DNA from 3 places in the Mesorhizobium sp. DxT genome. Region 1 is predicted to be linked to each of the others. Evidence: riboswitches for the same ligand, from Rfam matches in the RefSeq annotation. Region 1 holds a riboswitch; each other region holds the start of a gene.
What was found. A riboswitch is a leader RNA that binds a small molecule or an ion and turns the genes downstream of it on or off. The one in region 1 is predicted to bind cobalamin.
Positions count from the first base shown of each region.

Region 2: it holds a riboswitch for cobalamin, as region 1 does, so the genes downstream of both, ACVJNE_RS05605 (TonB-dependent receptor domain-containing protein) here and ACVJNE_RS15380 (DUF1636 family protein) in region 1, are expected to answer to the same signal.
Region 3: it holds a riboswitch for cobalamin, as region 1 does, so the genes downstream of both, ACVJNE_RS09840 (ribonucleoside-diphosphate reductase subunit alpha) here and ACVJNE_RS15380 (DUF1636 family protein) in region 1, are expected to answer to the same signal.

Region 1 covers NZ_JBZFLJ010000007.1:259,239-269,009, forward strand. The annotation lists gene cobG (precorrin-3B synthase) at 1-694, opposite strand, end outside; gene cobN (cobaltochelatase subunit CobN) at 691-4,032, opposite strand; gene cobW (cobalamin biosynthesis protein CobW) at 4,037-5,074, opposite strand; gene ACVJNE_RS15380 (DUF1636 family protein) at 5,071-5,511, opposite strand; cobalamin riboswitch at 5,549-5,749, opposite strand; cobalamin riboswitch at 5,810-6,006, shown strand; gene ACVJNE_RS15385 (CbtB domain-containing protein) at 6,038-6,214, shown strand; gene ACVJNE_RS15390 (CbtA family protein) at 6,230-6,961, shown strand; gene cobU (bifunctional adenosylcobinamide kinase/adenosylcobinamide-phosphate guanylyltransferase) at 6,954-7,472, shown strand; gene cobO (cob(I)yrinic acid a,c-diamide adenosyltransferase) at 7,472-8,086, shown strand; gene cbiB (adenosylcobinamide-phosphate synthase CbiB) at 8,083-9,048, opposite strand; gene cobD (threonine-phosphate decarboxylase CobD) at 9,047-9,771, shown strand, end outside.
Region 2 covers NZ_JBZFLJ010000002.1:308,935-318,705, forward strand. The annotation lists gene ACVJNE_RS05580 (hypothetical protein) at 1-706, shown strand, start outside; gene ACVJNE_RS05585 (glycosyltransferase family protein) at 690-1,871, opposite strand; gene ACVJNE_RS05590 (ABC transporter permease) at 2,058-2,840, shown strand; gene ACVJNE_RS05595 (ABC transporter ATP-binding protein) at 2,857-3,642, shown strand; gene wecB (non-hydrolyzing UDP-N-acetylglucosamine 2-epimerase) at 3,673-4,797, shown strand; cobalamin riboswitch at 4,841-5,044, shown strand; gene ACVJNE_RS05605 (TonB-dependent receptor domain-containing protein) at 5,224-7,083, shown strand; gene ACVJNE_RS05610 (ABC transporter substrate-binding protein) at 7,098-7,946, shown strand; gene ACVJNE_RS05615 (FecCD family ABC transporter permease) at 7,943-8,944, shown strand; gene ACVJNE_RS05620 (ABC transporter ATP-binding protein) at 8,941-9,714, shown strand; gene ACVJNE_RS05625 (DUF6925 family protein) at 9,644-9,771, shown strand, end outside.
Region 3 covers NZ_JBZFLJ010000004.1:110,446-120,216, reverse strand. The annotation lists gene ACVJNE_RS09845 (ribonucleotide-diphosphate reductase subunit beta) at 1-237, opposite strand, end outside; gene ACVJNE_RS09840 (ribonucleoside-diphosphate reductase subunit alpha) at 430-3,321, opposite strand; cobalamin riboswitch at 3,426-3,636, opposite strand; gene ACVJNE_RS09835 (isochorismatase family protein) at 3,713-5,299, opposite strand; gene ACVJNE_RS09830 (N-acyl homoserine lactonase family protein) at 5,324-6,172, opposite strand; gene ACVJNE_RS09825 (amidohydrolase family protein) at 6,200-7,081, opposite strand; gene ACVJNE_RS09820 (vWA domain-containing protein) at 7,078-8,190, opposite strand; gene ACVJNE_RS09815 (AAA family ATPase) at 8,187-9,068, opposite strand; gene ACVJNE_RS09810 (xanthine dehydrogenase family protein molybdopterin-binding subunit) at 9,115-9,771, opposite strand, start outside.

The DNA of each region.
Region 1 (9,771 bases):
GCAGTGGAAAGCGCCCGACCGGCAGCGTCGCTTGCGCCGGGGCTCTTTGCGGGGCGGGTTTCAGGCTGGCGGAAACCGCGCTGATCGCGGCGTCGTCCAGGTCGCGACCGCGCGCGCCGGGGCCGCGTTCCGACAGGTGGTCGAGCACGAAGAGCGCCGCATCGACAGCCGCGTCCGGCCCACCGGTGCCGACCACCGTGCGGCCTGCTTCCACCAGCCACTCGCGTGCCGAGATGGCGCGGAGCCGCACATCCGCAACAAGTTCATGGAGAGGCAGGGCGCCGCCGCCATCGACCACCACCGACAGCTTGGGCGCGAGCCGGTCGGCAAGCGGCAGTGCCCGTTTTCGGATCGCCCCGGCGAGCGGGCGGGGGTCTGCGATCTCCGCGGTGTCGAGTCCGGCCAAGGCTCCCGTCCGCACCTCTATGCCTGGGTGAACCGCGATGCCCAACTCCGCAACCGCATCTGCAAGGACGTTTGCCGAAGCGCGCGTCAGTCCCCTGATCTGCAGGTTGCCGCGAGCGGAGATTTCAAGCTGGCCGTTTCCGAACGCTTGGGCTGCATCCGCCACACCGGCAAGCTGGTCTCCTGTCAGCGCGCCGTCGGCGGGGTTGAGCCGCGCAAGCAGGCCGTCGCCCGTCTGCATAGGCGCGGAAAGGGAGGGGCAGGCGCCCCGGCGCAGGTCCGGGCTCATGCGGCCTGCTCCAGCGCCTGCGCCTCGGCGATGAGCGCGGCCAGATCCTCGTCGACCGAATTGCGCAGCGGGTGCCAGAGCCCACGCCGACGTGCCGCCGCGAACCGCTCCGCGATGGCGCGGGCGGCCGCCGGGTTCTGGTCGAGCAGGAAGGCGCGCACCGCCGGGTCGCCGAGATAGGCGTCGTGCACATCTTCCAGCAGGTTGCTGGGGATCGCTTCCGCCGTTTCGGCAAAACCCACCAGACGGTCCACCGTCTCGGCAAATTCCGCACCGCCACGTGGGCCGTGGCGCATCTGGCCAGCGATGAAGCGCGAATTGAGCGCGCGGGCGCGGACGGTACGCGTCACGGCGGAAACGACCGAGCGGGCGCGCGGCCGCGCCGGATCGGTGACGTCGAGCATGACGATGTCGGCCTTGCCGCCGAGTGCGGCAACCGCCGCCGCGAAGCCGCCGACAAAGGCGACGTCCGCAGACCCTTCGAGTATGTCGCGACCGGGGTCGTCGCTGACATGCACGAGCAGGTCGGCGCCCGCGATACGGTCCGCGAACGCACCGGGCACAGCCAAGCCCTCGCCATCCGCGCCGCCATAGGCATGGGTGGTCGCTTCGAGATAGGCGCGGCCAAGTTCCGCCCGCTCGTCCCATGCGCCGCTTGCGAGCTTCTCCTCGATGCCGGAGCCATAGGTACCGGGTGCGGACCCAAAGATTCGAACGGGCCGCGCATCACCAACGTGGCGGCCAGCGGCCAGCGGGTTCTCCGGAGCGGCCTCGTCGCGCGCGGCGACGGCCGCGACCGCTGCGTCGATCAATGCGATCTGGGTCGGGAACATGTCGCGGAACAGGCCGGAAATACGCCAGGTCACGTCGACGCGGGGGCGCCCGATAGCGGCAGGCGGCAGCACCTCGATACCGGTGACGCGCCCGGTCGCATGGTCCCATTGCGGGCGGCAGCCCATCAGCGCCAGCCCCTGCGCGATTTCCTCGCCGCCGGTACGCAGGGAGGCCGAGCCCCACAGATCGATCACCATCGCGCGCGGATAGTCGCCGTGGTCCTGCATATAGCCGCGCACGACCTCTTTTGCCGCCGCCTCGCCGAGCGCTGCGGCGGTCGGCGTCGGCAGCGTGCGTGGATCGGCCGTGAACAGATTGCGCCCGGTCGGAAACACATCGGTGCGGCCGCGCGCCGGCGCACCCGAGGGGCCTGCGGCAATGCGCCGGCCATCGAGTGCGACGAGCAGCGCTTTTCGCTCCGCTTCGGCGCTGGCCTTGCGCACCGTGTCAGTTTCCCCGTCCGGGCTGCGGCCATAGATGTGCAACCCGTCCTTGACCGCGAAGTCCTTGAGATCGCACAGCCACGCATCGATCTGCAGCAATGCCTCGTCGGGGTTGTCGGTCGAAACGCTTGCATCGCGGGCCAGGCCGGTTTCGGCCGCGGTCTCCATGATCAGCTTCGCCAGCCGGTCGCGCCGCCGCCGGTCGAGCCCGTCGGCCTGTGCGTACTCGTCGACCAGCCGCTCCAGCGCCTGCTGCTCTTGCGTCAAGCCCGCGCCGACCAGTGCCGGCGTCAGGTGGCCGAGCGTGACTGCTGCGATGCGCCGCTTGGCCTGTGCGGCCTCGCCGGGATTGCTGACGATAAAGGGGTAGATGACCGGCAGTGCGCCGGCGACGATCTCGGGGAAGCAGCCGCTCGACAGCGCGACCGTCTTGCCGGGCAACCACTCGAGCGTGCCATGCGCACCCACATGCACCAATGCGTGGCAGCCAAGCGCTTGGCGCAGCCAGACGCCGAATGCAACGAGCGCATGGCGCGGCGGAAGGGCCGGATCGTGATAGTCGACGCGCCTGTCGGCGGAACGGCCGCGATCGGGTGCAAGCGCGACGGTGATATTGCCGAACCGGGCCGCGCGGAAGCGGAACCTGCCTTCGGCTGCATCGTCGGCAGGGTCGCCCCAGGCCGCCTGCAGCGCTTGGACGGATTCCAGCGGTAGGTCGGAAAGGGCGTTGCGATAGACATCAAGCGCAAGTGCGTCGCTTTCGCGCTCAAGCAGCCGCATGAGTTCGCGCGCCGAATCTGGAATCTTCTCAACCGAATAGCCGGCGTTCTTCAGGTCGCGCAGTATCTCCAGCACGCTTTGCGGCACATCGAGGCCGACGGCATAACCGGTACGGCCGGCCGCAGCCGGATAGTCGGGAACGAGGATCGCCACGCGGCGCTCGGCGGGCGGCGTCGCTTGCAGACTGAGGAAAGCCTCGATGCGGGCGGCCACCTGCTCGACCCGGTCGAGCTCCGGCCGGTTGACCGTAGGTCTCAACGCCAGTTGGGCGTCTGGTTCCGCCGTGTGCTTGAAGGAGATTGCGCCGGCCATCAGCCGGCCGTCGAGTTCCGGCAGGACCACGTGCATCGCAAGGTCTGCCGGCGCCAGCCCGCGCTGGCCTTCCGCCCAGGCGTCCCGCCTCGTCGTGGCAATGGCTACCTGAAACACCGGAAGGCCGATGTCGTCGAAGATGTTCTGCTCGCCGGGTTCGGCACCGGTGGCGAAAGCCGTCGCGGTGACCAGCAGCGGCGGCGCGAAACGCTTCACCACGTCCTTGAGCAGAGCTCGCGCCGCGTCGTCGCGCAGGCTGGCAACGAAGACAGGCAGGGCACGGATGCCGCGTGCCTCAAGTGCACTCGCCAGCGCGTCGATGGGCGCGACGTCGTCCGCCAGCAGCATCGATCGATAGAACAGCAGCGGCACGACGGGCCTGCCATCCGGTTCGATCCGTTCGGGAGCAACGACACCTTCGCCAGGCAGATAGTAACCAGCTTTTGCGATAGAGGCCGCCGTTGCCGCCTCGACCTCGTGGCCGGCCAGCCGCGCCATATGGCGCAGCGCCAGGGCGAGATTGGCCGGCCCGCCCTCGCGGAAACAGGCCAGCAGGGCATCATACTCGACGTCCGGGATCGTCGAGAGCCCAGCCAGCCGCTCGTCGCGCTCGCGGCATTCACCCGGCAGCAGCGCAAGCGCGATGCCGTTTCGCCGCGCGGTTTCCGCCAGTCTGTCGCAGCCATAGCGCCAGTAGTCGTGGCCGCCGAGGAGGCGCACCACCACGACCTTCGCCGTCCCGCCCGCGCCATCGAGCCAGAGGTCGACGGACATCGGATGCCGCAGGTCGCGCAGGGCCGCCAGCCGTAGCGAAGGCAACGCGCCGTCGGCGGCCTTCCACGCCCGTGAAAGCGCGGCAAGATCGCTGTCGGAGAAGGAGAGCGCGATCATCTCCGCTGGCTGCATGGCCAGATCGACGGGGTCGATCAGGTCGTCCAGCGAGGCGGAAGATGTCGCGAGGATGTGCATCGTCTCAGGCGGCCAGCAGCCGCTCCACGGCGGCGCGGTCGAGCCCCTTCAGGCCGATCACGACGAGCCGTGTCGCCTTCTCTTCGCCGGCTTCCCAGGCGCGGTCGTAGTGATGCGACACGCGCGGGCCGACCGCCTGCACCAGAAGGCGCATGGGCTTGCCCTCGACATGGGCGAACCCCTTCAGGCGCAGGACGTTCTCAGCCTCAGCAGCGCTTGCCACCTTGCGGGCAAGCTCCTCGGGGCTTGCGATCGCCGGAAGGTCGATGACGAAGGAGTCGAAATCGTCGTGCTCGTGATCTTCCTCGTCATCGTGGTGCGTCTTGCGGTTCTCGATGTCGTTTTCGACGGCGAGGCCGAGGCCGAGCACGGCGCCTGCATCGATGCGGCCGTTTGCGACGGCTACGATCTTGACCGCGCGCGGCAGATGCTCGGCCACCGCTGCTTCGGCCCGGCGTCTGGCGGCATCGTCCAGCAAGTCGCTCTTGGACAGCACGATCAGGTCTGCGCAGGCGACCTGATCCTCGAAGACTTCCTCTACCGGGTCTTCGTGGTCGATCGATTCGTCCGCTGCCCGCTGCTGTTCGAGCGCGTCGCGGTCGCCCGTCACCTCGCCCGCGGCAAGCGCGGGTCCGTCGACCACTGCAACCACGCTGTCCACCGTCACGCGGTTGCGCACGGCAGGCCACTGGAAGGCCTGCACCAGCGGCTTGGGCAGGGCGAGGCCCGACGTCTCGATCAGGATATGGTCGACCTGCGTGCCGCGCGACAGGATCTTGTCCAGAGCCGGCACGAAATCGTCGGCGACGGTGCAGCATATGCAGCCATTGGCCAGTTCGACGATGTCCTCCTCGGAGCAGTTCTCGACGCCGCAGCCGCGCAGGATTTCGCCATCGATGCCGACATCGCCGAACTCGTTGACGATGACGGCGAGTTTCCTGCCGCCGGCATTCTCTATCAGGTTGCGGATGAGCGTGGTCTTGCCGGCGCCGAGAAAGCCGGTGACGACGGTGCAGGGGATGCGCTGGACGGACGTGTTCATTTGAGATCCTGAAGGTTGGCTGCGGTGGGGACGCGGGCGATGAGGCCGCGCTTGAGCGCTTCCGGCCGACTGCGGAACGGCATGAAACCATCGGATGAGCCGGCAAAGAGCTCCGCGCCCGCAACGAGGTCTGCGGCGTTGTCGGTGTCGAGTTCGCCGAAGATGTAGCTCCACGAGCCGGCGCGCAGCACGGCGGCGCTCAGGCCTCGCTTGCAGTTGCCGAGGCAGGCGACCTGCCTGACGTCGACCGTGCTGCCTGCTGCGGCCTCGCGGGTGGCGTCGGCCAGCGCCGATCCGGGTCGTGGAAAGGTTTCGGCCGGCGTGCCTGGATAGCGGCAGGAACTGCAGACGATTATGGTAACCGCGGACGCGGTCTCGCTATCTGGCGAAGAGGCATCGAGGTCCGGCTTCAACTCGCCGGAAATTATGTCCGTCACATTGCGCTCCTTGCCCGGGAACACCCGCCGGGCGGTCAGGATTGGGTCTGCGACGGCAGGTCTCCTGGCTCACGGATCGCTGCTCCTGCCGCCTTCCCGAAGCACCCGCTTCAGTGGCATTCGACAGGAACTATCCGTCTACAGTTGCGGGGACAGCTACGGATTTGCCCGAAAGCGCACCGTATTCCCTCTTAGCCTGTCACCTCGCGGCGACAGGACCGTCGGCGTCCATTTAGGTCGCCCGAGGTAAGGCTGTCAACGCGGCTCGATTGAAGGTTGCGGCAGCCGATGATTGCGCTATGGTGAAAGCGTCGTCGGTTTCCGCAAGGGACCAGAGGGAATGCGGTGAGGGCCAACAGCGCCCGATTCCGCGGCTGCCCCCGCAACTGTAAGCGGAGAGCCTTTCCCCAAAAGCCACTGGAGCATTCGCTTCGGGAAGGCGGGGAAGGGCTGTGACCCGCGAGCCAGGAGACCTGCCGCTGACTATCGCAACACGTTCCCTCGGGTGGAGGGGAAAGGACGAATCATGGCTACTTCATCTGGCGCTATCGGTGCCGCTTCTTCTCAATCGCGCCTCTTGCAGCTCTCGCTCGCAGGTTTTCTGGGCCTGTTCATCACCGGCTTCGTGGGCTTTTCCCATATCGAAGTGATGCACAATGCCGGCCACGACTACCGCCATTCGATGGCATTTCCCTGCCACTGATACGAGAGTTAAGCCATGACCATATTTCGTAACGTCGTGTTCGTCGCGGCGCTCTCCGGGCTGTTCGCGGGTTTCGTGATGACCGCCATGCAGGTTGCCTTCACGGTTCCCCTCATTCTCCAAGCCGAAGCCTATGAAGGCGCAGGCGAAGAAGGTGCTGCGGCTGAAGAATCACACGATCACGGTGCAGCCGGGCACAGCCATGGCGACGAGGCGTGGATGCCCGCCGACGGGCTGGAACGAACCCTCTACACCGCCCTTGCAGCCATTGTGACCGGCATTGGCTTCAGCCTGCTGCTGGTTGTTGCATCCGAACTGGTTGGCGGGATCGCCGGCTGGCGGCAGGGACTATTCTGGGGGTTCGCTGGTTTCTCGGTGTTCACGCTTGCACCCGGACTAGGCCTGCCGCCCGAACTGCCGGGCATGCCTGCCGCCGATCTCTTCGCGCGGCAGGCATGGTGGATCGGTGTCGTCATTGCCACGGCCGGTGGACTCGCGCTTATCGCGCTGACGCGGTCGGCGGCGCTGGCGGCCCTGGGTGCCGTGCTGATCGTGCTGCCGCACGTCATCGGCGCTCCGCAGCCGGAGAGCCACGATACGCTGGTCCCGGCCCATCTCCACCACAGCTTTGTTGTGGCGGTGACCGTGACCAACCTCGTCTTCTGGCTGGCTCTCGGCGCCATAGTTGGCGTGCTGCGGCCGCGTTTCGCGCAGGGGCTCGGCGAGCCGCAAAGCAGCCTTGCCTGACCCGACCGGTACGCTGACTTTCGTCCTCGGCGGTGCGCGCTCCGGAAAGAGCCACCACGCCGAGGACCTTCTGTCAGCAGAGCCGGCGCCCTGGAGCTATATCGCGACGGCGCAGGCGCTGGACGGCGAGATGGCGGAGCGGATCGCTCACCACCGTGCGCGCCGGGATTCGCGATGGCAGACCGTCGATGCGCCGCTGGACCTCGTCGACGCGCTGGAAGCGTTGCCCGCGGGTCGTCCGGTTCTTCTGGATTGCCTGACCCTGTGGCTGACGAATGTGATGTTGGCCGAGCGGGACGTAGATGCCGAATCGCAGCGGCTGGCCGATGCCCTCGCCAGCCCACATGGGCGCTGGGTTGTCGTCGCAAACGAGGTCGGGCTCGGGATCGTGCCGGACAACGCGCTTGCGCGCCGGTTTCGCGATGCTGCGGGTCGCCTCAACCAGATGGTCGCGGCGCGCGCTGATAGCGTGGTCTTTATGGTCGCCGGCCTTCCGATGAAAGTGAAGTGATGCGCGAGATCGACGAAAAGCAAGCCGAGCGCCATAAGGCCAAGATGGAGAGACGCAAGGCCGTCCAGGACGCCGAGGTCGCCGGCAAGACGGTCGAAAAGGGTCTTTTGGTCGTCAATACCGGGCCGGGCAAGGGCAAGTCGACCGCGGCGTTTGGCCTTGCCTTGCGCATGTTGGGACACGGACGGCGGGTCGGTGTCGTGCAGTTTATCAAGGGCGCGTGGAAGACAGGCGAGACGCAGGCGCTCGAGCGCTTCGGAGACATGTTCGTCTGGCACGCCATGGGCGAGGGGTTCACCTGGGAAACGCAGGATCTCGCCCGCGACGTGGCCGCGGCCGAGCGCGCATGGGCGAAGGCGCAGGAGATGATGGCCGACGAGAGTTTCGGCCTGGTCATCCTAGACGAGCTCAACATCGCTCTGCGCTACGACTACCTCGACCTCGGCAGTGTCGTGGCTACCCTGAAGACGCGCCGGCCGGACCTGCATGTCGTCGTCACCGGACGCAACGCAAAGCCCGAACTCGTGGAGGTGGCAGACCTCGTCACCGAGATGGGGCAGGTCAAGCACCACTTTGCCGCCGGCGTGAAGGCGCAGGCGGGCATAGAATTCTAGAGAGCCAGCACACTTGCGGCGCCTACGCCGGCGAGGCTGATCAGCAGCGCGTCGGCTGTCCGGTAGAGCCGCAGGGCGCGGCGGATATCGGCAGCGTTGGCTTCGCGGCGGCCGCCTTCGCCCATGAAGATGTCATCGACCAGCACGCCGCCATAGGAGCGCGGGCCTGCCAGTGCGAGGCCGAGCGCGCCCGCCATGGCAGCCTCCGGCCAGCCCGCATTGGGCGACTTGTGGTATCGCGCATCGCGCCAGACCGCGCGCCATGCTTCCGCCGGCGATGCGCCCGGCACAAGCGCGGCTGCAGCGCAGATCAACATTGCGCAAAGCCGCGAGGCCGGCAGGTTGACCAGATCGTCGAGCCGCGCCGAGGCCCAGCCGAATGCAAGGTGGCGTGGTGTCCTGTGGCCGATCATGCTGTCGGCGGTGTTGATTGCCTTGTAGGCAATTCCGCCGGGAAGCCCGGCAAGGGCCAACCAGAACGCCGGCGCGACCACGCCGTCGGAGAAATTTTCCGCAAGGCTCTCGATTGCGGCACGGGAGACACCGGCTTCATCGAGGCTCTGCGGGTCGCGGCCAACGATATGCGAGACGGCTTCGCGGCCGGCCTCCAGCCCGCCGGCCTCGAGTGCGTCGGCAACTGCCTCGACATGCGCCGCAAGGCTGCGCTGGGCCAGCAGGCTGCTGGCGAGCACTGCAAGCAGCAAGAAGCCGATCCAGCCGGCAAGAAACCATTGCAGCACCAGTCCTGTCCCGACCGAAAGCACAACCAGCAAGAGCAGTGTTATGATGCCCGCCATGCGGGCTGTGGACGGCGAGTCGGCGTCGCGATTGAAGCGCGTATCCATCCATGAGATCAGTCGACCGACCCATGTCACTGGGTGTCCGATCGCGCGAAACAGGCGGTCGGGATAGCCGACGGCGGTTTCGAACAGCAGGGCAAGAAAGGCGATCAGCACGAACATGACGGCAAGCGGCGTTGATGGATCATTCGGAACGGTGGAACATGGCGGCAGCCTGTCGCGGGCTGAAAGGCTTTACCCAGGCGCGCCGAAACCCTGGCTCGACCTGTCTACCGGCATCAACCCGCACTCCTATCCGCTGTTCGAGCTGCCCGCCAGCGTCTTTGCACGTCTGCCCGAGGAAAGCCGAGCCAATGAACTCGCGGCGGTGGCGGCAGCGGCTTATGAAGCGCCGTCCGCAGAGTTCATCGCCGCGGCGCCCGGCACGCAGGCCTTGTTGCCACTAGTAGCCGAGCTGGTGCGGCCGGGGAGCGCGGCCGTGCTGTCGCCTACCTACACAGAACACGCGCGCGCGGCGGCGCTGGCCGGTCACGCCGTCGTTGAAGCGCGGGATTTCGATGCCTTGTTCGAAGCCGACGTCGCGATCGTCGTCAACCCGAACAATCCGGACGGGCGTGTCTGCCTGCGAGACGGCTTGCTTCGACTGGCCGCGCACCTTCGAACCAAAGGCGGTTTGCTGGTTGTTGACGAGGCGTTCATGGATGTCGGTCCCCGCCATCAGAGCCTCGCGCCGGAGGTTGAGGCGGGCGGCATCGTCGTTCTGCGCTCGTTCGGGAAGTTCTTCGGTCTCGCCGGTATCCGCCTCGGGTTCGCACTGGCAGCATCAGAGCTGGCAGAAGACCTGCGGCGTCGGCTCGGTCCGTGGGCGGTTTCAGGTCCGGCGCT
Region 2 (9,771 bases), on a different contig from region 1:
GGAGCTGGAGAAGGTCAATCGCCAGCTCGCCACCGAGAACACCCAGTTGCGCGTCTCCCACAGCTACCGGCTCGGCAACGCCTTCGTTGCTTTCGCCAAGAACCGGCGGATCGGCGGCATTCCGCAGTTGCTGCGCCAGATCCGGCAGGCGATGCGTCCGATGCAGGCGCATGCGCCGGCCCTGCCAAAGCGGCCGGAGGAGTTCTACGATGCGCTGGGCGCGGCAGGGTCCGACCTTTTGCGCAAGCGCGTCGAGGAATCGCCAGTCGGCACCAGGATCATCCGGCAAGCGACCTTGCACGGCACCAGCGCCGATCTGCTGCGCCTCGTCGGCGTGATCGGGCCCGACATCGCCACGAGGTGGGGCGGCGCAGTCAAGGATGCCGGCCTCGCCTATGACCGGTGGGATAGCGACTGGCGAACGCTGGAGCCGACCCACCTTGTCATCGACACCGACGAGCTGGCTCGCCAGCCCGGTTGGCGCCATGTCTTCACGCTGCGCGATCCAGCCGCCACGGTCGAAACCGCAGCCATGCTGCACAAGGCGCGGCGGCAGGGGCTCGTAACGGTTCTGGTCGAGCCGTCACAGCCGCACCGTTTTCCGCTGCTTTCGCGCGCAAGGCCACTTTTCGATGTGGTGCTTGAGCGCGACGATGTTGCGATCGATCGCCTGGCTTCGAGCGAGGCCGTTACAGCGCCAGAATAGCGCGCTCCAATTCCTCGCCGCGCCGACGCCAGGACGTTCCGTCTGCCCATGCCCGGCGCGCTTCGCGTGCCGGCGCGGTTTCCTCGGCGAGTACCGCTTTGACACCTTCCGCGAATTCGCCGGGCGTCCGGTAAAGCCGCACGTGTCCGGCGGCCGCCTCGATCTCGGCTGATGCATAGCTGACGACCGGCAGGCCGGCGGCGCAGTATTCATAGAGCTTGAGCGGATTTATCGCGTTCACGAGTTCCGGCATGGCGGCAACGTCGAACGGAATTATGCCCGCCTGGCAGTTGGCGAGGAACGATGGGATCCGTGCGAAAGGCACCGCCCCAATCAGATGGACGTTGGCGGGCAAGGCCTGCGGCAGATCGGTCGTGACTTTACCCAGCAGCACGAATTGCAGATCAGGAGAGGCCTGCGCGGCCGCCAGCAATGCTGTCCAGTCGAACCATGGTCCGATCGTGCCGGCGTAGATGATCCTCGGCCGGGCGATGCCCCGCAACTCCTCCGGCTCGTCCCACGAGCCGTAAAACCGGTCGATGTCGACGCCGTTGGGCAGGTAAAGCGTCTTGCCCTCGCGTCCGCCCAGGTCGTCGAGCAGCGCCTTGGACGTGTGCACGACAAGCGCGGCGTCGCGGAACACGTCCTGCTGCTTGTCCACCAGAGCCGGCGTCACCTCGGGAAAGCACTGGATGCGGTCAGCGTAGCGATAAACCGTCGGCACGCCCAGTGCACTGCCCAGTGAGTGGAAGTATGGGCTATCGAACAACAGCGCACGCGCGTTCGAAAAGCCGCTTGCAGCTACGTAGCGCGTAATCGAAGGGTAGGTGTAGCGCCACCAGCGATCGAGGATGAAAGCATTGCGAAAAACCGGAACGTTTACATGTGGCCACCAGGCCGCAACGCTTAGAAGCCGGACGCTACCGCCGGCCGGTGTCGTAAACACCCGCTCGCGGCCACGCGCCGTATCGACCGCGCTTCCCAGCTTCCTGCGGGCGATGTCGCTCGATCTCGGATGAAGGAGATGAAGCAGTGACGTCGGCTGGTCGAGATAGAGGACGTCCCAGCCCCGATTGGCCAATGCCTCGGCGAGATAGGAGGTGCCCAGCCGCATCTCCGGCATGTAGGGGTGCGCGGATGCGACGATGACCTGCGGTGGCGACATGAAATCCCGGCTGCGTGGGCGACGCGGTCTCTTAGCCCCTGACCCCGCCCCTGTCCAGTTGGCCTGGAAACGGTGAAAGGGAACAAATACCTTGCAGCCGCCTCAATGGTCGGGCAAACGGTGTCCCGGCGCGGCGCGGGACACTCGCTGCCGCATCAAGCGGGATAGAATTCAAGGTATCAGCCGTTGCAAGCCATCCTCGCCGAATTTCGCTCCGTCGCCACGTCGTGGCGGTTCTGGTCCCTGTTCGGTTTTCACGACGCTCAGCTTCCGATGCACCGCACGCGTTTCGGATTGCTGTTCTACACCTTCCAGTCGCTGCTGCGTGTCACGGTGATCTTTCTCGTGCTCGGTCCGGCCGTCGCGGCAAATCATCACGACTATTTCGGCTATCTCTCGATAGGGCTGCCGTTGTTTGTATTTTATTCGGCCGCAGTGACATCAGGGTATGGAATCCTGACGCGAAACAAGATCATTCTTGGCAACGGCAATGTCACCTATCTTGCCTGCGTCATGCGCTTCATGACCGAGCATTCGGTGCGTTTCGCGTTTTCCATACTGGGTTTTGCGGGATACCTCGCGGTTTACCCGGAAACCTTCAATTCGGCCATGCTGCTGCTGGTACCCGGTATTATCATCGCCGTCGTGTTCATATTTGCGACGGCGCTCACCTTCATGGTGGTAAGTTCCTTCCTGCCGAACATTTCGGAGGCAGTGAATTCCATTATGGGCATCATGTTCTTCGCAACCCCGCTCCTGTGGTATGCCGGTGAGCGCGGCGAGATGAGGAGCCTGATCGCGATGGTCAATCCGTTCACCCATCTGATCGCCGTGGTTCGCGAGCCTGCGCTCGGCCGCGTTCCGGAGGCGCTCTCATATATCTATGCCTGCTCCTTCACCTTGCTTGTGGTGGCCGTATCGATCTGGCTTTTCGGCGTCACGCGCAGGTGGATGATCTTCAAGGTCTGACGAAGAGTTTGCGGCGATGACACACATCCAACTGACCAAGGCTGGCGTCGACTATCCGGTAATGCGCAGCGGTCGCGACCGCGGACGCGGCGTAGGCGACCTGCTCGGCGGCACCATCTTCAAGATGGAAAGCCGCACATTCGTGCGCGCGCTGGACAACATCAATCTCGATCTGCGCGAAGGCATGCGCCTCGGTCTGATCGGCAACAACGGCTCCGGCAAAAGCACGTTGCTGCGCACGCTGGCAGGCATTCTCCCGCTTTCGCGCGGCACCCGCACCTACAGCGGCAAGATCCTCACGCTTTTCAGCACGGTCGCCGGCATCGACCTGAGATTGACCGGCCTGGAAAACGTCCAGCGACTTGCCGCTCTCCACCAGCTCGACCCGAAGCGGATCCCCGAAGTCGTCGAGGACATCGTCGATTTCACCGAGCTGGGCGACTTCTTCGATCTGCCGGTCGGCACCTATTCCGCCGGCATGCGCGCCCGCTTCGGTTTTGCGTTCATGACAGCCCTTGAGGCCGACATCCTCCTCATCGACGAGGTGATCGGCGCCGGTGACAAGCGCTTCCATTCGAAAGCGGAGCGGCGGTTGGAAACGTTCACGGCGTCCGGCGGCATAATCGTCGTTGCCTCGCACTCGACGGCCGTCCTGTCGGCGCTCTGCTCGCGGGCAATCGTCATGCGCAAGGGGAGAATCGCGTTCCGGGGGTCCGTGCCGAAGGCATCCGCCTACTTCACCAGCAGCGAGGCCGGAAGCGTCACCGGAGAGGACCCGTCGGCCGAGCAGCCCGCGGCCTGATGATGTGATCCTGAGACGGGGGAGCAGCACTTGAAGGTCGCAATCGTATTCGGAACGCGCCCGGAAGCCATCAAGATGGCGCCCGTCGTGGCGGCGTTTCGCGCCGATTCCGCGTTCGAGACCCTCGTCTGCGTAACCGGGCAGCATCGCACGATGCTGGATCAGGTGCTCGGCATCTTCGGGATCGAGCCCGATATCGATCTCGACATCATGACGCCCGGCCAGTCACTCACCGACATCACCGTGCGTGTGCTGCAGGGCATGGAAAAGGTGATCCGCGAGCACAAGCCGGACGTCGTTCTGGTCCATGGCGATACGACCACGGCCATGGCGGCGACGCTGGCGGCCTTCTACCATCAGGTGCCGGTAGGCCATGTCGAAGCGGGTCTGCGCACCCGCGACATCATGCGTCCGTGGCCGGAGGAGATGAACCGCAGCGTCATCGACGTGGTCGGACGCTGGCTCTTCGCCCCGACGCCGCAGGCGCGCCAAGCCCTGCTCGATGAACGGATTGACGGTTCGCGCATCGTCGTCACCGGCAACACGGTCATCGACGCACTGCTTATGGCCTCCGATCTGATCGAGGGCGATGCGGAGAGGCAAAACGCGATCGCCTCGAATTTCACCTATCTCGATCCGGCCAAACGTCTCTTGCTGGTCACTGGGCATCGCCGGGAAAACTTCGGCGGTGGCCTGCGCCGCATGTGCGAGGCGCTGGCGCGGCTGGCACGGCGCGGCGACGTGCAGGTCGTCTATCCGGTCCACCTGAATGAGAACGTGCAGCAGGCCGCACGGGAGACGCTGGCTGGCGTCGACGATGTCTTCCTGATCGATCCACTGGAATATCTGCCGTTTATCTACCTGATGCGTCGGTCGCACCTGATCATCACCGATTCCGGCGGCATCCAGGAGGAGGCGCCGTCGCTGGGCAAGCCGGTGCTGGTCACCCGCGACGTGACGGAACGGCCGGAAGCTGTGGCAGCCGGCACCGCGCGTTTGGTCGGAACCGATCCCGACGTCATCGTGCGCGAGGCGGAGAAGCTTCTCGATTCTCCCGATGCCTACCGGCGTGTCAGCGAAATTAGCAACCCCTACGGGGACGGCAAGGCTGCCCAGCGGATCCTCGAAGCGATCAGGGTCGGCATCACCCGTTGATCCAACCGCATCCAACTGCGTTGACGAGCGGCTTCGCACGCGATAGCACGATCTTGGAACTGGTTCCGCCGCGAGGCGGATGAAAATGGGAACGCGGTGCGGCCTTTGCGGGCCAATGCCGCGGCTGCCCCCGCAACTGTAACCGTTGAGCCAACTACCGGACATGCCACTGGCCTCGATCGGCCGGGAAGGTGGAAGGAGGCGATGACACGGGAGCCAGGAGACCTGCCTGTTCCAGTCACCCAAGCCAGGATACGGGGTGTGTCCTAGCGCGGTCGTCCGTCGCGGTGACATCGAAAGTTGCCGCATGCCGGAAACGGCCGGGGTTCGATGTGCATTCGCCCGTCATAAGCCTCACGCCTGAAACCGTCTGCGGTCTGATGAAACCGGGGCGCGTAGCGCCCTTGCCTGGAAGCGGGGACAGACATGAGACAGTGGATTTTGACGGCAAGCGCGCTCGCGCTGGCATGCGGAGCGGCACAGGCGCAGAGCGCGCTCGACACGGACAACGACACAACCGTTCTGGACACGATCGTGGTAACGACGCCGTTGCGGCGCGAGACGCCGCTGATCCGTTCGACATCGTCGGTGACGGTTGTCGACGAGGCCGAGATAACAAGCTCGGCGGCCGCCGACCTGCCCTCTCTGCTGAAGCGCTATACCGGCGTTTCAATAACCAGCTACGGTGGCCAGGGCGCTTCGTCCAACGTGCAGCTTCGCGGCATGTCCTCGACCCAGACGCTGGTGCTGGTCAATGGCGTCCGCACCGCATCGGCAACCAGCGGCACCAGCTCGCTTTTCAATATTCCTCTGTCGGCGATCGAGCGTATCGAGATCGCCAAGGGGCCTCATTCGTCGCAATACGGCGCCGATGCGATGGGCGGCGTCATCAACATCATCACCAAGCGCGGCGGTGCCTGCGGTGACGGCCGCAATTTCTGCGGCAGCGTGACGGCGGGCGTCAGCCATCCGTGGGGCGCGCAACTCTCCGCCGATCTTCGTGGCGAGGTGGACGGCCTTGAATATTCGGTCGGCGGCGGCATCCTTGGCACGCGTGGTTACGACTTCACCCTGCCGACGACCTGGGGGCACGAACCCGATGATGACGGCTTCATGCAGGGCTCGTTCAATTTCTCGCTGTCGAAGCAGTTCGACTGGGGCCGGCTCTATGCCGATGGCCTCTTAGCGCGCGGCCGCACACAATATGACGCCACCGCTCCCGGCTTCAACGAGGTCGACACCACGACTTTCGCTGGCAAGGCCGGTGCAACCTTCGACCACACAGACGACTGGTCGTCGACGGTGGAATTTTCGAGCGGCGTGGACCTGAGCACGAACTTCCGTGACGGCGTGCCGGGCGAGGACGAGTTCGACACGACCCGCTATGGCGTTCTTGCATCGACTGAGAAGAGCTTCACGACGGGCCTGGTCGACCACACGCTGCTTGGCGGCTTCGAGGTCTATCGCGAAAGCGTCGACACGTCCGTGCCGTTTGCAGTCACCGACCGCACGCTTGCAGCCGGTTTCGCCCAATATTCGCTCGACTATGGCGCGCTCACCGTCGATAGCGGCATCCGCCACGACTACAACGAGCAGTTCGGGGATGCGACCACCTACAATATCGGCGCCAGCTACGAATTCGTGCCCGGCCTCGTCGGCCGCGCGTCCTACGGCACCGGCTTCCGCGCTCCGACCTTCAACGATCTCTATTATCCCGGCTATTCCAATCCGGACCTGCGTCCGGAGAAGTCGCAGACCTACGAGGTCGGGCTAGCCTGGCAGCCCAACGCCGATACCAGCGTCGATCTCGTTTTCTACCAGACGTGGCTGCGGGACGCGATCGCGTCGGTTCCGCCGACCTACATCCCGTTCAACGTCGCGCGTGCACGCATCACCGGCTTCGAAGCATCGGTCTGGCACGCATTCGATGAGCGCTGGAGCGGCAAGGTCACGCTTGACGTGCGCGACCCGGTGAACCTCGACAATGGGCTCCACATCCCCAACCGCGATCGCTTCAAGGCGGGCGCGGAGCTTAACTTTGCCGCCACCGACAAGCTCGACCTATCGGCAAAGGTGCTCTACGTGGCCTCCAAGCACTCGAACGTGGCCAACACCACCAGGGCGCCGGACTATGTTACGGTCGATCTGTCCGCCAGCTATCGCTTCGATGAGAAGTCGACGATGAAGTTCTCGGTCGAGAACCTGTTCGACGAGACGTACGAGACGGTTGCGGGTTACCGCGCGCCGGGTCGGACGGTCAATCTGAGCCTGACCCGGCAATTCTGATCGGGAAACGCGTCGTGTCCATCGCCCGCGCCATACTTGCCGTTTCCCTGACAATTGCTGCGGGGATCTCGCCGGCGTGGGCGACCGACGCACCAAGCCGTGTCGTCTCGATGAATGTCTGCACGGATCAGCTCGCCATGCTGCTGGCCGCGGAGGGGCAGCTCCACTCCGTTTCGCACCTTGCCGGCGATCCGGGCGTGTCCGTGCTGGCCGACGAGGCCGACCGGTACGTTGTCAATCACGGGCTCGGCGAGGAAATCTTCCTGATGCAGCCGGACCTGGTGATTGCCGGCACTTTCACCACGCGGGCAACCATCGACATGTTGCGGCGCCTGGGCTTTCGGGTCGAGGAATTCGTCCCCGAAGGCACGTTCGAGGGCGTTCGGGCCAACATACGCCGCATGGGGGAATTGCTCGGTCGGCAGCAACGCGCGGACGAACTGATCGCGGAACTCGATGCCGGACTGGCCGAACTGGCAAGCGAGCCGGCCCCGCCGCTTTCCGTCGCGATCTACTCCGCCAACAGCTACACGTCCGGCGACGGCTCGCTGTCCAACGCCGTGATAGAGGCCGCAGGCCTGCAAAGCATCGCCGACCGGCTCGGCATTGTCGGCGTACAGCGCCTGCCACTCGAGCAGCTCGTGCTCGCGGACCCGGATTTGGTCGTGCTCGGCGAACGCACTTACGACCGGCCGGCCCTCGCCCACGAGAATTTCCGGCATCCCGCCTTCAGGGCGATCGCTTCACAGGACCGGCTGGTGCGCATCCCGGATCGCTACTGGATATGCGGCGCGCCCTTCACGCTCGAGGCCGCGCGACTGCTACGCGATGCGGCGAATGCCCATGCAGAGGCCGCGCGATGAGCGATCGTATGCAATATGTGGCAGTACTGGGGACGCTTGCGGTGGCAACGCTTGCGCTGTTTTTCGTGTCGCTGACCACCGGACCGGCGGATGTCGGCTTCGGCGAGAGCATCGGGGCGCTTGTCTCCGGCGACGCCGACCTGCTGACCCTGGTGATGCGTGAGATACGCCTCCCCCGTGCGCTGCTGGGGTTGATGATCGGCGCGACCCTCGGTCTGTCCGGCGCGGTACTGCAGGGCTATCTGCGCAACCCGCTTGCAGAGCCTGGCCTGCTCGGCATCAGCGCTTCGGCCTCTCTGGGTGCCGTCGTCGCCATCTACACCGGCATCTCGGTTGCCTTTCCGCTCGGCCTGCCGCTTGCAGCCCTGGCAGGCGCCGTGCTGGCCGTGCTGCTGTTGCGCGTCATGGCTGGCGAGCGCGGCGGCACGCTCACGATCATCCTCGCAGGCGTAGCGATTTCGGCCTTTGCCGGCGCGATGACATCGCTGGTGCTGAACCTGTCGCCCAACCCCTTCGCGGCCACCGAAATCATATTCTGGATGCTGGGCTCGCTCACCGACCGCTCGATGACCCATCTGTGGCTGTCGGCGCCCTTCATGCTGGCCGGCTGGGTGATGCTCGCCATGCTGGCCCGGCCGCTGGACGTTCTCACGCTGGGCTCGGACGCCGCCGCAAGCATGGGGGTCGACATGCGGCGGGTCCAGTTCCTCGCTGTGTTCGGCACGGCGGCTTCTGTCGGCGCGGCTACCGCGATCGCCGGCGCGATCGGCTTCATTGGACTTGTGGTGCCCCACGTGCTGCGGCCGCTGGTTGGTGCCGTGCCATCCCGCCTGCTGCCAGCCAGCGCACTAGGTGGAGCTACAGTGCTTCTTGCAGCAGACATACTCGTCCGCCTGATCGCGCCCGGCCGCGATCTAAAGCTCGGTGTCCTCACCGCCATTGTCGGCGCGCCGTTCTTCCTTTGGCTCGTCTGGCGCACCCGGAGGCGGATGCTGTGACGCTGCTGGCCCTTTCCAGTCTTTCGGCCGAACTCGGCGGCAAGACCGTGCTGCGCGACGTGGCACTAACGGTCAAGGAAGGCGAATTTGTCGGCCTTATCGGGCCCAACGGAGCCGGGAAGTCGACGCTGCTGCGCACCATCTTGCGCCTGACGCCGTCCGAAGGCGACATCGAGCTTGGCGGCACGCCGGCTGCCGGAATGGGTGCTTCGGAGCGCGCCAGGCTCGTCTCCTACCTGCCGCAGGAGCGCGAGATCGCCTGGCCGGTGACCGTCGAGCGTCTTGTCGGCCTCGGCCGCGCGCCCCATCTGCCGCCTTTCGCCCGTCCCGGCGCGGCGGATGAAGCGGCGGTACGTGAGGCTATGCGGCGCATGGATGTCGAAGACTTCGCAACCCGCCGCGCCACCGAGCTTTCCGGTGGCGAAAAGGCGCGCGTGCTGATCGCCCGCGCGCTGGCGCAGGAGGCGCCCTTGATGCTGGCCGACGAGCCGACAGCCGGGCTCGATCCCGCGCACCAGATCACGCTCATGCGCGTGTTTGCCGGGCTCGCCAAGGAGGGACGAAGCGTCATCGCCTGCCTGCACGATCTTGGCCTCGCCGCCCGCTGGTGTTCCAGGCTGGTGCTGCTGGCCAATGGGTCGATCGTCGCCGATGGCCCGCCGCAGGACGTTCTCACCGCCGCGCGTCTGCGCGACGTATATGGCATCCAGGCCTATCTGGGCGAAGACGGCGGCGGCCTCGTCGTCCACCCGCTCGATCTGGCCGAATGACGAGGCGAAGACCATGACGCAACTGCAGCAACTCCTTGCCGAACACCTCCGTGATTG
Region 3 (9,771 bases), on a different contig from region 1:
GGACACCTCGGTCGGCATCCAGTGGTTGTTGCAGCCGGACAGATATTTCTCCCACGCCCAGCGATATTTTAGCGGCAATAGCTGGTTCACGTCAGCGCGGGCGTTGATCATGCGCTTGTCATCGACAGATACGCGCGCGCCGCCGCGTTCGATCTCGCCGAGGCCGGTGGCATCGGCAGCGGGTGCGCCGAGCGGCGGGGCGGACGGGGTAGCTTTCGGTTCTGACCAGTCGAGCATTTTTTGCTGTTCTCCTTGAATTCCTTGAGAGGTCGGCGCCGCCCCTCACCTGCCTGCCGGCATCTTCTCCCCGCAAACAGGGAGAGAAGAGCAGTTTCAGCGTTGCGGCCAACCTCCTTCTCCCCGTTTACGGGGAGAAGGTCCCGGCAGGGGGATGAGGGGCGGCGCGAAGCTGCGCGATTGCCTTTCCGCCTACTGGCAAGCCTCGCAGTCGGGATCGTCGATGGCGCAGGCCTTGCCCCATGCGGCGTCAGGGTCGATCGCGATCGGCGCAGCGGCGGGCACCGCCGCAACCGTCGCAGACACCGCGTTCAGCTTGCCGTCGGTTCCTTTCAGCGTCGACTTCTCGACATGGGTGGCCGAGCGCGAGCGCAGGTAGTAGGTGGTCTTGAGGCCCTTCTTCCAAGCGAAACGATAGAGCTCGTCGAGCTTCCGCCCGCTCGGATTGGCGATGTAGAGATTAAGCGATTGGGCCTGATCGATCCATTTCTGGCGACGTGATGCGGCCTCGATCAGCCATGTGGAATCGATCTCGAACGCGGTTGCGTAGATCGCCTTGAGATCGTCCGGTATGCGGTCGATCTGACCAAGCGAACCATCGAAATATTTGAGGTCCGACACCATCACCTCGTCCCACAGGCCACGCTGTTTCAGGTCGTGCACGAGCTGCGCGTTCACCACCGTGAAGTCGCCGCTCATGTTCGATTTCACGAACAGGTTCTGGTAGGCCGGCTCGATCGACTGCGAAACGCCGCAGATGTTGGAAATCGTCGCCGTCGGCGCGATCGCCATCGTGTTGGAGTTGCGCATGCCGGTCTTCCTGACGCGCTTGCGCAATGCGTCCCAATCCAGCGTCGAACCGCTGTCCATCTCGACGCCCGGTCGCGCCTCCTCCAGCAGCCGGATCGAATCGAGCGGCAGGATGCCCTTCGACCACAGCGAGCCTTCGAAGCTTGCATAGCGGCCGCGCTCGGCGGCAAGATCGACCGACGCAGAGATTGCGTGATAGCTGATTGCCTCCATCGAAAGATCAGCAAATTCGATCGCCTCGTCCGAAGCGTAGGCGAGGCGCAGCTTCTGCAACGCATCCTGGAAGCCCATCAGGCCGAGGCCTACCGGGCGATGGCGTAGGTTGGACGCGCGCGCTTCGGGGATGGTGTAGAAATTGATGTCGATGACGTTGTCGAGCATGCGCATGGCAGTGCCGACAGTCATCGCAAGGTGCGCGAGGTCGAGACCCTGCTCGCCGATGTGATTGAGCAGATTAACCGAACCGAGATTGCACACGGCAACCTCGTCCTTCGAGGTGTTCAGGGTGATTTCCGTGCACAGGTTCGACGAATGCACAACGCCGACGTGGCCCTGCGGCGAGCGGATGTTGCACGGGTCCTTGAAGGTGACCCATGGGTGCCCGGTCTCGAAAAGCATGGTCAGCATCTTGCGCCACAGGTCGAGCGCGCGGACCTTGCGGAACACCTTCAGCCCCCCGGAAGCCGCCTTCGCCTCGTAGGCCTCGTAAGCCTTGCGGAACGATTGGCCGTAGAGATCGTGCAGGTCCGGCGTCTCATCGGGCGAGAACAGCGTCCATTCCGTGTCGGCCTCCACGCGCTCCATGAAGAGGTCCGGCACCCAGTTGGCCGTGTTCATGTCATGCGTGCGGCGGCGGTCGTCGCCGGTGTTTTTCCTGAGGTCGAGGAATTCCTCGATGTCGACATGCCAGGTCTCGAGATAGGCGCAGACCGCGCCCTTGCGCTTGCCGCCCTGGTTGACGGCGATGGCGGTGTCGTTGGCGACCTTCAGGAACGGCACGACGCCCTGGCTCTCGCCGTTGGTGCCCTTGATGTGGGCGCCAAGGCCGCGCACCGGCGTCCAGTCGTTGCCAAGCCCGCCCGAATATTTGGCAAGCAGTGCATTGTCCTTCACGCCCTTGAAGATGGCGTCGAGGTCGTCGCCGATGGTGGTCAGGAAGCAGGAGGAAAGCTGCGGCCGCGTCGTCCCCGAATTGAATAGCGTCGGCGTGGAGGCCATGAAATCGAACGACGACAGCAGGTCATAGAACTCGATCGCCCTGCCTTCGCGATCGATCTCGCGGATCGCCAGCCCCATCGCGACGCGCATGAAGAAGGCCTGCGGCAGCTCGAAGCGCTTGCCCTTGGTATGCAGGAAATAGCGGTCGTAGAGGGTCTGGAGCCCGAGATACTGGAAGTTCAGGTCGCGCTCCGGCTTCAAAGCCGCGCCGAGACGAGCCAGATCGAAACGGCCGAGTTCCGGGTCGATCAGCTCAGCCTCGATGCCGGTCTTGATGAAATCGGGGAAATAGCTCGCATAACGGGCCGACATCTCGGCCTGCGTTGCCTGCTCGGCCCGGCCGGAAACGAAGGTCAGCGCCTCGCGCCGCAACCTGTCGAGCAGCAGGCGGGCGGAAACGAAGGCGTAATTCGGCTCCTGCTCGACCAGCGTGCGCGCGGCGAGAATCGGTGCCAGAGACAGTTCGTCGAGCGTGATGCCGTCATAGAGGTTGCGCCGCGCCTCGGCAAGGATTGGCGTGGACGAGACCGCATCAAGGTCGGCACAGGCCTCTTCGACGATCTGCGCAAGGCGCGCTTCGTCGAGCGGGAGGAGCAATCCGTCTTCCGCCTTCACCTGCAGGGACGGCACGGCGCTTTCGGTCGAGGTCGCCTTCCCGGCGGCACGCTCTCGCGCCCTCTCCTCGCGGTAGAGCACATAGGCGCGCGCGACCTTGTGGTTTTCACCGCGCATCAGCGCGAGTTCCACCTGGTCCTGCACGTCCTCGATGTGGAATGTGCGCCCCTCGCCAACGCGACGGGTGAGCGCGGACACAACCTGCTCGGTCAGTTCCTCAACGACGTCGTGGACGCGTCGCGAGCCGGCCGCCGTCGAGCCCTCCACCGCCAGAAACGCCTTGGTCAGCGCTACCGTGATCTTGGTCGGGTCGAAGGGCGTGACAGCGCCGTTGCGGCGAATGACGCGGTAGCCCGGTTCGGCCGCTGGCCGGTCGGCGGTTCCGATGGAAATCGGAACCGGTGCGGTCCCGCTGGTGTGCTGAGTAGAGGTTGCCGGCATCTTGTCCCCGTAGGTTTTGGACGGGGATTTCGCGGAACGCATGCCGGGGCGCACGGCGGACCGCGCATCAGCAACGCGCACCATCGGGACACCCCGCCCGAGGTTCGTGTGTGTTCGTCACGGCAGGTCTCCTGGCTCGCAGGTCGCCGCTTTCGTCGGCCTTCCCGGCGCTCTCGCACCAGTGGCGTAACTCGACGCAAGCTCACTGCTTACAGTTGCGGGGGCAGCGCCGGCCTTGCACTACATGCGCACCGGCTTCCCTCTTAGCTCTTGAGTCCAATCCGACTCGCAAGAACCATGACGACTACATCTAGTATCTGCTACGCGGACAGTGTCAACGCGTAGCGTGAGATTTCCCGCGAGCAATGTTGCGCAGCCGGGTGAGCGGGCGCTAGCCGGCCGCTCCGAGCGCCCGCAGAACCTCATCCGTCGTGGTCACGGCGGCGACATTCTGCAACGCGTAGTCAATCGAGGCGCGATGCCAGTCGGCGTTCATGGTCGAGCAGGCATCCTCCGGCACGATCATGATGTAGCCCTTGTCGGCGCCGGTCCGCGCCGTGTGCTCGATGGACATGTTGGTCCACGCGCCGGTCTCGATGATGGTATCCCGGCCCTCGGCCTTGAGCACGGTTTCCAGGCTAGTGCCTTCCCAGGCGCTCATGCGGTTCTTGGAGACGACATGGTCGCCCGCCTGCGCTTCCAGCCCCGGCACGGGCTGGGCGCCCCAACTGCCTTTCACCAGCGCGTTGGCCTGCATGGTGTTCTCGAACAGCGGCGCATTGAGCGTCATGCCGCGTCCGGCATTGTCCACCTCGAACCAGACATGGATCACCGGCACGCCGACCGCGCGGCAATGTTCGGCGAGGCGGCGCGCATTCTCGATCGCGTTCTGCTCGCGGCAGTGCTGCGGCGAACCGGAATCTGCGAAGGCTCCGCCTTCCATCACCACATCGTTCTGCATGTCCTGGATGATGAGTGCGCAGCGCGACGTGTCGAGCTTGAAGCTGCCATCGCCGGCCGCAGCGACGGGCTGGCTGGCCGATGGGCCTGAGCGCGCAGCAGCACGCGGGCGCATGAAAGGTTCGATACGCGGGCCGATCTTGACGTCCACGGCATAGACCGAGGTCGACGCGCAGACAAACAGCGTGCGCCAGTCTTCCCCGCCCCAGTGCAGGTTGGCCGGGAGTTCGGGTATCGAAACCTTGCCGAGAAGCTGCCCTGCCGGATCGTAGACCCATACACCGCCCGGCGCCGTCACCCAGACATTGCCGTCCGCATCGCACTTCATGCCGTCGGGCACGCCCGGCTTCAACGTATCCTTGATGCCGGACGCGAACAGGCGGCCGCCGCCCAGCGTGCCGTCCGGCTTCACGTCGAAGACGCGAATATTGCATTGCTCGGTGTCGTTCACATAGAGCTGCGTCTCGTCGGGCGAGAAACACAGTCCATTGGGCTGGCTGAAGAGGTAGCGGTCGACCAGCAATTGTGGCTCGCCTCCGACCTGTCCGGGCGGGATGCGGAACACGCCCTGCCAGCCGAGCTGGCGTGGCCGCTCCACGCCGTAATGCGCCATGCGGCCGTACCACGGGTCGGAGAAATAGATCGCGCCGCTGGAGTGTACGCACAGATCGTTCGGACTGTTCAGCTCCCTGCCTTCGAAATGGCTGGCGAGCACATCGCGGCGGCCGTCAGGCCCGAACCGCGCTACGCTCGACGTGGCGTGCTCGCAAACCAGCAGGTTGAGGTCGGCATCATAGGTCATGCCGTTGCCCTTGTTGGCCGGCCGCATCACCTCCCGCACGCCGTCGCGGTCCCAGCGCCGGCGCACGTCGCCGGGCATGTCCGAGAACAGCAGATGGTGCTCGAGCGGATGCCAGATCGGCCCCTCGGTGAAGATGAAGCCGGACCCGATCTGCCGCACCGGCGCGTGTTCGTCGATCAGATCGCGGAAGTGCGGTCTTGCTGCGTCGTGCGCCATTGTCCCCTCCTCGTGCTGCCGAACCTAGGCCGGAAACCAGTTGCGGCGGTGCACCGTCTGGCTCACCGGGCCCGGCACCGCCATGTCGAGCCGGCCGACAATCTGGCCGTTTTCCACCTTGGCCGGCTTGTCGTGCACCGGCAGCAGGAAGCGCGAACCGTTGAGCAGTTTCTTGATCGCGGCCTTTTCCGAGCGTTTCGATCCGGCATGGTTGCCGGTGACCTGCGGCTCGTGCGCCTGGATCTGGTCGAATGGTTCGACGATCTGGTTCTGGATATCGTAGATCACATCGCCGCAGATGGTGGCGCGGCCCTCGGCGGTCTCGACATGGACGTTCATCGAGCCCTCGGTGTGGGCGTTGGCGGCCTCAAGCACGACGCCGGGGATCAGCTCCACCGGCCCAGAAAGCTCCAGGTCCTCGAAGCGCAGCGCGCCGGGCGTGTGCAGCCTTTCGACGAGATGCATGATGTCGGGCTTCGGATATTGCGGATGCATGAGCCCCGAGACCGAGCATTCCATCTCGCGGCGGTTTATCACCACCGTCGTGTTCATCGGGAAATGGTCGTCCTTGCCGGCGTGGTCGATGTGCAGATGCGTATGGCAGATGTAGCGTATGTCGCCGGGCTTCACCCCGTGCCGGGCAAGCTGGTTCTCGATCATTTGCTCATGGAACTGCAGGCCGCGCATGCCAAGCGTTTCCATGATCGCGTTGTCGCGGAATCCGGTGTCGACAACGATCGGATATTGCCCGCCGAGGATCAGAAACCCATAGGTGTAGACACGCGCCCTGATGCCGCAGTTGCGGCCGAGCACGAGGAAGCTCGATTCGAGCTCGATGTCGCCATAGTCGAGAACCTTGATTTCAAGAGCCATGGTCCCTCTCCCTCCCTTGCCTGATGCTCAAAGCCGGTAGACCCGCTTTGCCGTGTCGTAAAAGATTGCTTTCTGCCGTCCCGCGCTGAGGTCGTTCGCGGCCTTCAGGAAGGCGCGCATCAGTTCGCCGTAGCTGGTCCACAGTTTCTCGATGGGGAAATTGGAGCCGTAGAGGCAGCGTTTCGCGCCGAAGATTGCGACGGTGTCGTGCAGGATGCGCTCGATGTGCGCAGCGTCGTTCTGGTGGATGAAGGTGCCGAAGGCCGAAAGCTTCGAGACGACGTTCTCCTGCTTTGCGAGCTTGCGCATCTGCGCCTTCCACGTGGCGCGGCCGTCGTCGGAAAGGTCCTCCAGCATGCCGGCATGCTGGAGGATGAACGTTATCTTGGGGCATGCTTCCGCAAGCTCGGCCGCCCCGTCCATCTGGTCGGCGAAGACCTGCAGGTCGAAGCTCCAGTCGTAATCCTTCAGATAGGCGACGTTGCGCTGCACATTGGCGTCACGACATAGATCGGGCGTCCTGGCGAAACGGTACTGGTCGTTCTCGTGCCAGTGGAACTGCTGGCGGATGCCGCGCATCAGCGGATATTTCGCAAGCTTGTCGAGGGCGGGTCGCGCGTCCTGCACCGTCATGTCGCAATAGCCGACGATTGCATGCGGCCAGCCGGTGCGATCTGCCGTTTCCTGCACCCAAGCGACCTCGTCCTCGGCCCAGTTGGGCGCCCAGTTCGCCTGCACATAAACGGATTTCTCGACGCCGCTTCCGGCTATGTCCTCCAGATATTCCTCGATAGGGTAGTCGCGCTTGATCGCGTCATAGGCGCCGAAGATGCGCGGCTGGGTGGGCCCGAGAAGCCAGGGCAAATCCGCTTGCCGCCAGATATGATGATGCGCGTCGATGATCTTCATGCAGACAGTCTCCGTTCGAAGCCGAGCACCTCCGCGCAGACTCTGCGCGCGCTCGATCCATCGCCGAGCCGGTCGATGAATGGCAGCACCGACCTGAGCGCGCCGGTCTCGGCGGTATAGGCCGCACCGCCGGCAAGCGGGCTCAGCCACAGGATGCGCCATGCAAGCCGCGCCAGGCGTTGCATCGCATCGGTCATGGCGGTGTGGTCGCCGCGCTCCAATCCGTCGGAAAGAACGACGACCAGCGCCCCGCGCGAAAAACCGGAAAAGCGCGGCACGGCGAGGAATGCCTGCAAGGCATCGCCAAGCCGCGTGCCGCCATCCCAGTCCGCCACGAGCGTCGAGGCGAGCCCAAGCGCCTGGTCGCGGCTGCGCCGGCGGAGTGCCCGCGTGATGCGCGTAAGGCGGGTTCCGAGAGTGAAGACCTCGAGCCTGTCCGTCGCCTGCGCCAAGGCATGGGCAAAGCGCAGATAGGTGTCGGTGTTGTCCTTCATCGATCCGGACACGTCGATCAGCAGCAAGATACGCCGGCGGCGCTGCCTGCGATCGAGCGTCGGCAGATGCACGACCTCGCCATCGCGCGCGACCGCTTCGCGCAGTGCGCCGCGCATGTCGAGACGCCCGCGCCCCTTACCCGCGACAAGCCGCCGCGAGCGCCTGCGCGGCAGCTCCGATGGCGCGCGGCGGCGGAAACGGCGCAGCGCCTCAGCCTCTGAGAGCTCGGCAAAGCGGCGATTGAACAAACGCTCCGCCCCCGTCGGCGTGCCGCCCGACTCTTCGGCCTCGTCGGTTTCAGGCGGCTCCATCCCGCCGTCGCGATCGTCATAGGCCTCCAGTTCGTCCTCGTCCGGCTCGCCGGTCGCGGCCGGGAGCGATTGTCCGAGGAAGGCCAGTCGAAACAGCGCATCGAACTCGTCGCGGCGATCCGGCGACGGGCCGATTGTGGCGAGGGCTGCGCGGTGAATCTCCTCCATCGAGCGCGGACCGAGCAGTCCCACCGCAGCGACGAATGTCTGTGTCTGCTCCGGCGCAACCGCGAAACCGTTGGTTCGCAGCAGGGTCGCGAAGTCGACGAAGGGCAGAAGCGGACGGGGAAGCGGATCGTTCACGCCGCAGCCTCCCGCAGCATGTCGTCCAGGCGGGATTCGAGAAAGGTCAGGTCGTCCTGGTCCTTCAACGCCACGCCGATGGCCCGCCGGAACGCTGCCGGCCACGCAGCGCCCTGCTCGTGCAGCAAGGTCGCTGCTTCCGCCCACTCCACGGTCTCCGCAACGCCGGGAGGCTTCGCAAGCGGCTCGGCACGCAGCGCACCGACCGCCGCAACCACGCGATAAGCCGTGTCGTGCGCCACCTGGCTGGCGCGCATCATTACGATCTCGGCCTCGCGCGTCGGATGAGGATAATCGATCCAGTGATAGACGCAGCGCCGCCGCAGGGCTTCGTGAAGCTCGCGGGTGCGGTTGGAGGTCAGCACGACCACCGGATGCTCCTGCGCGCGGATCGTGCCGCGTTCGGGGATCGAGATCGAGAAATCGGACAGGAACTCCAGCAGGAACGCCTCGAACTCGTGGTCTGCACGATCGATCTCGTCGATCAGCAGCACCGTGTCGCGCGGATGGCGCAGCGCTTCCAGCATGGGCCGCGCTATGAGGAAGTCGTCGGCATAGATGTTGACGAATTCCTCCCGCGCTTGGCGGATCGCCAGCATCTGGCGCGGATAGTTCCATTCGTAAAGCGCGTGGGCGGAATCGATGCCTTCGTAACATTGCAGGCGCACGAGCTGGCGTCCAAGCACGGAGGTGATGGCCTTTGCACCCTCGGTCTTGCCGACGCCCGGTGCGCCTTCGAGCAGCAGCGGCTTGCCGAGCGCCAGCGCGAGATATGCAGCCGTCGCCAGGCTGTCATCGGCCAGATACTGCGCATCGCGCAGCGAGGTTGCGAGGCGATCGGGGCTGTCTATGCCGACGATGGAACGTCTTATCGGCATGGAATACCCCGTTGGCGATCGTAGAGCACCTGCATCCTAGAAGCCCTCAGCCCCGCCGGCCCTGCGGCTGCGCACCGCCGTTGGCGCGGATGCCGCGCAGCACCTTTTCCGGCGTGATGGGCAATTCGTCGATGCGGACGCCAACGGCGTTGAAAACGGCATTGACCATCGCCGGCAGCACCGGATTGGCGCACATTTCGCCCGGCCCCTTGCCGCCAAAGGGGCCATCCGGCGCGGGACGCTCGAGGATCGCGATGTTATGCGGGGCGATGTCGCCCGGCCCGGGCATCAGATAGGTGTTGAAGTCGAGCGGACCGTGGCTGCGTTCCGGATAGTAGGGTTCCGTGGTCTCCCACGCGGCATGGCTCATACCCATCCAGGCGCCGCCCACGAGCTGCTGTTCGACAAGGCGCGGGTTCAGCGCTCGCCCAAGCTCATAGGCACTGTTCATCTGGATGACATCGATTTCACCGGTCTCGTCGTCGACATCGACATCGACGATCAGCGCTGCATGGGCGAAACAGGACACCGGCGTCATCTCGCCGGTATCCGCATCGACCTCCGACAGCGGGATCAGGAAGATGCCGCGCCCCGACACGGTGCGGCCCTGCTTGAACTGCGCCGCCCCGCAGGCTTCCGCCGTGGTGATCGATTTCGAGGGCGCGCCCTTGACGTGGATGTTGCCCTTGCCGTCGGTTACGAG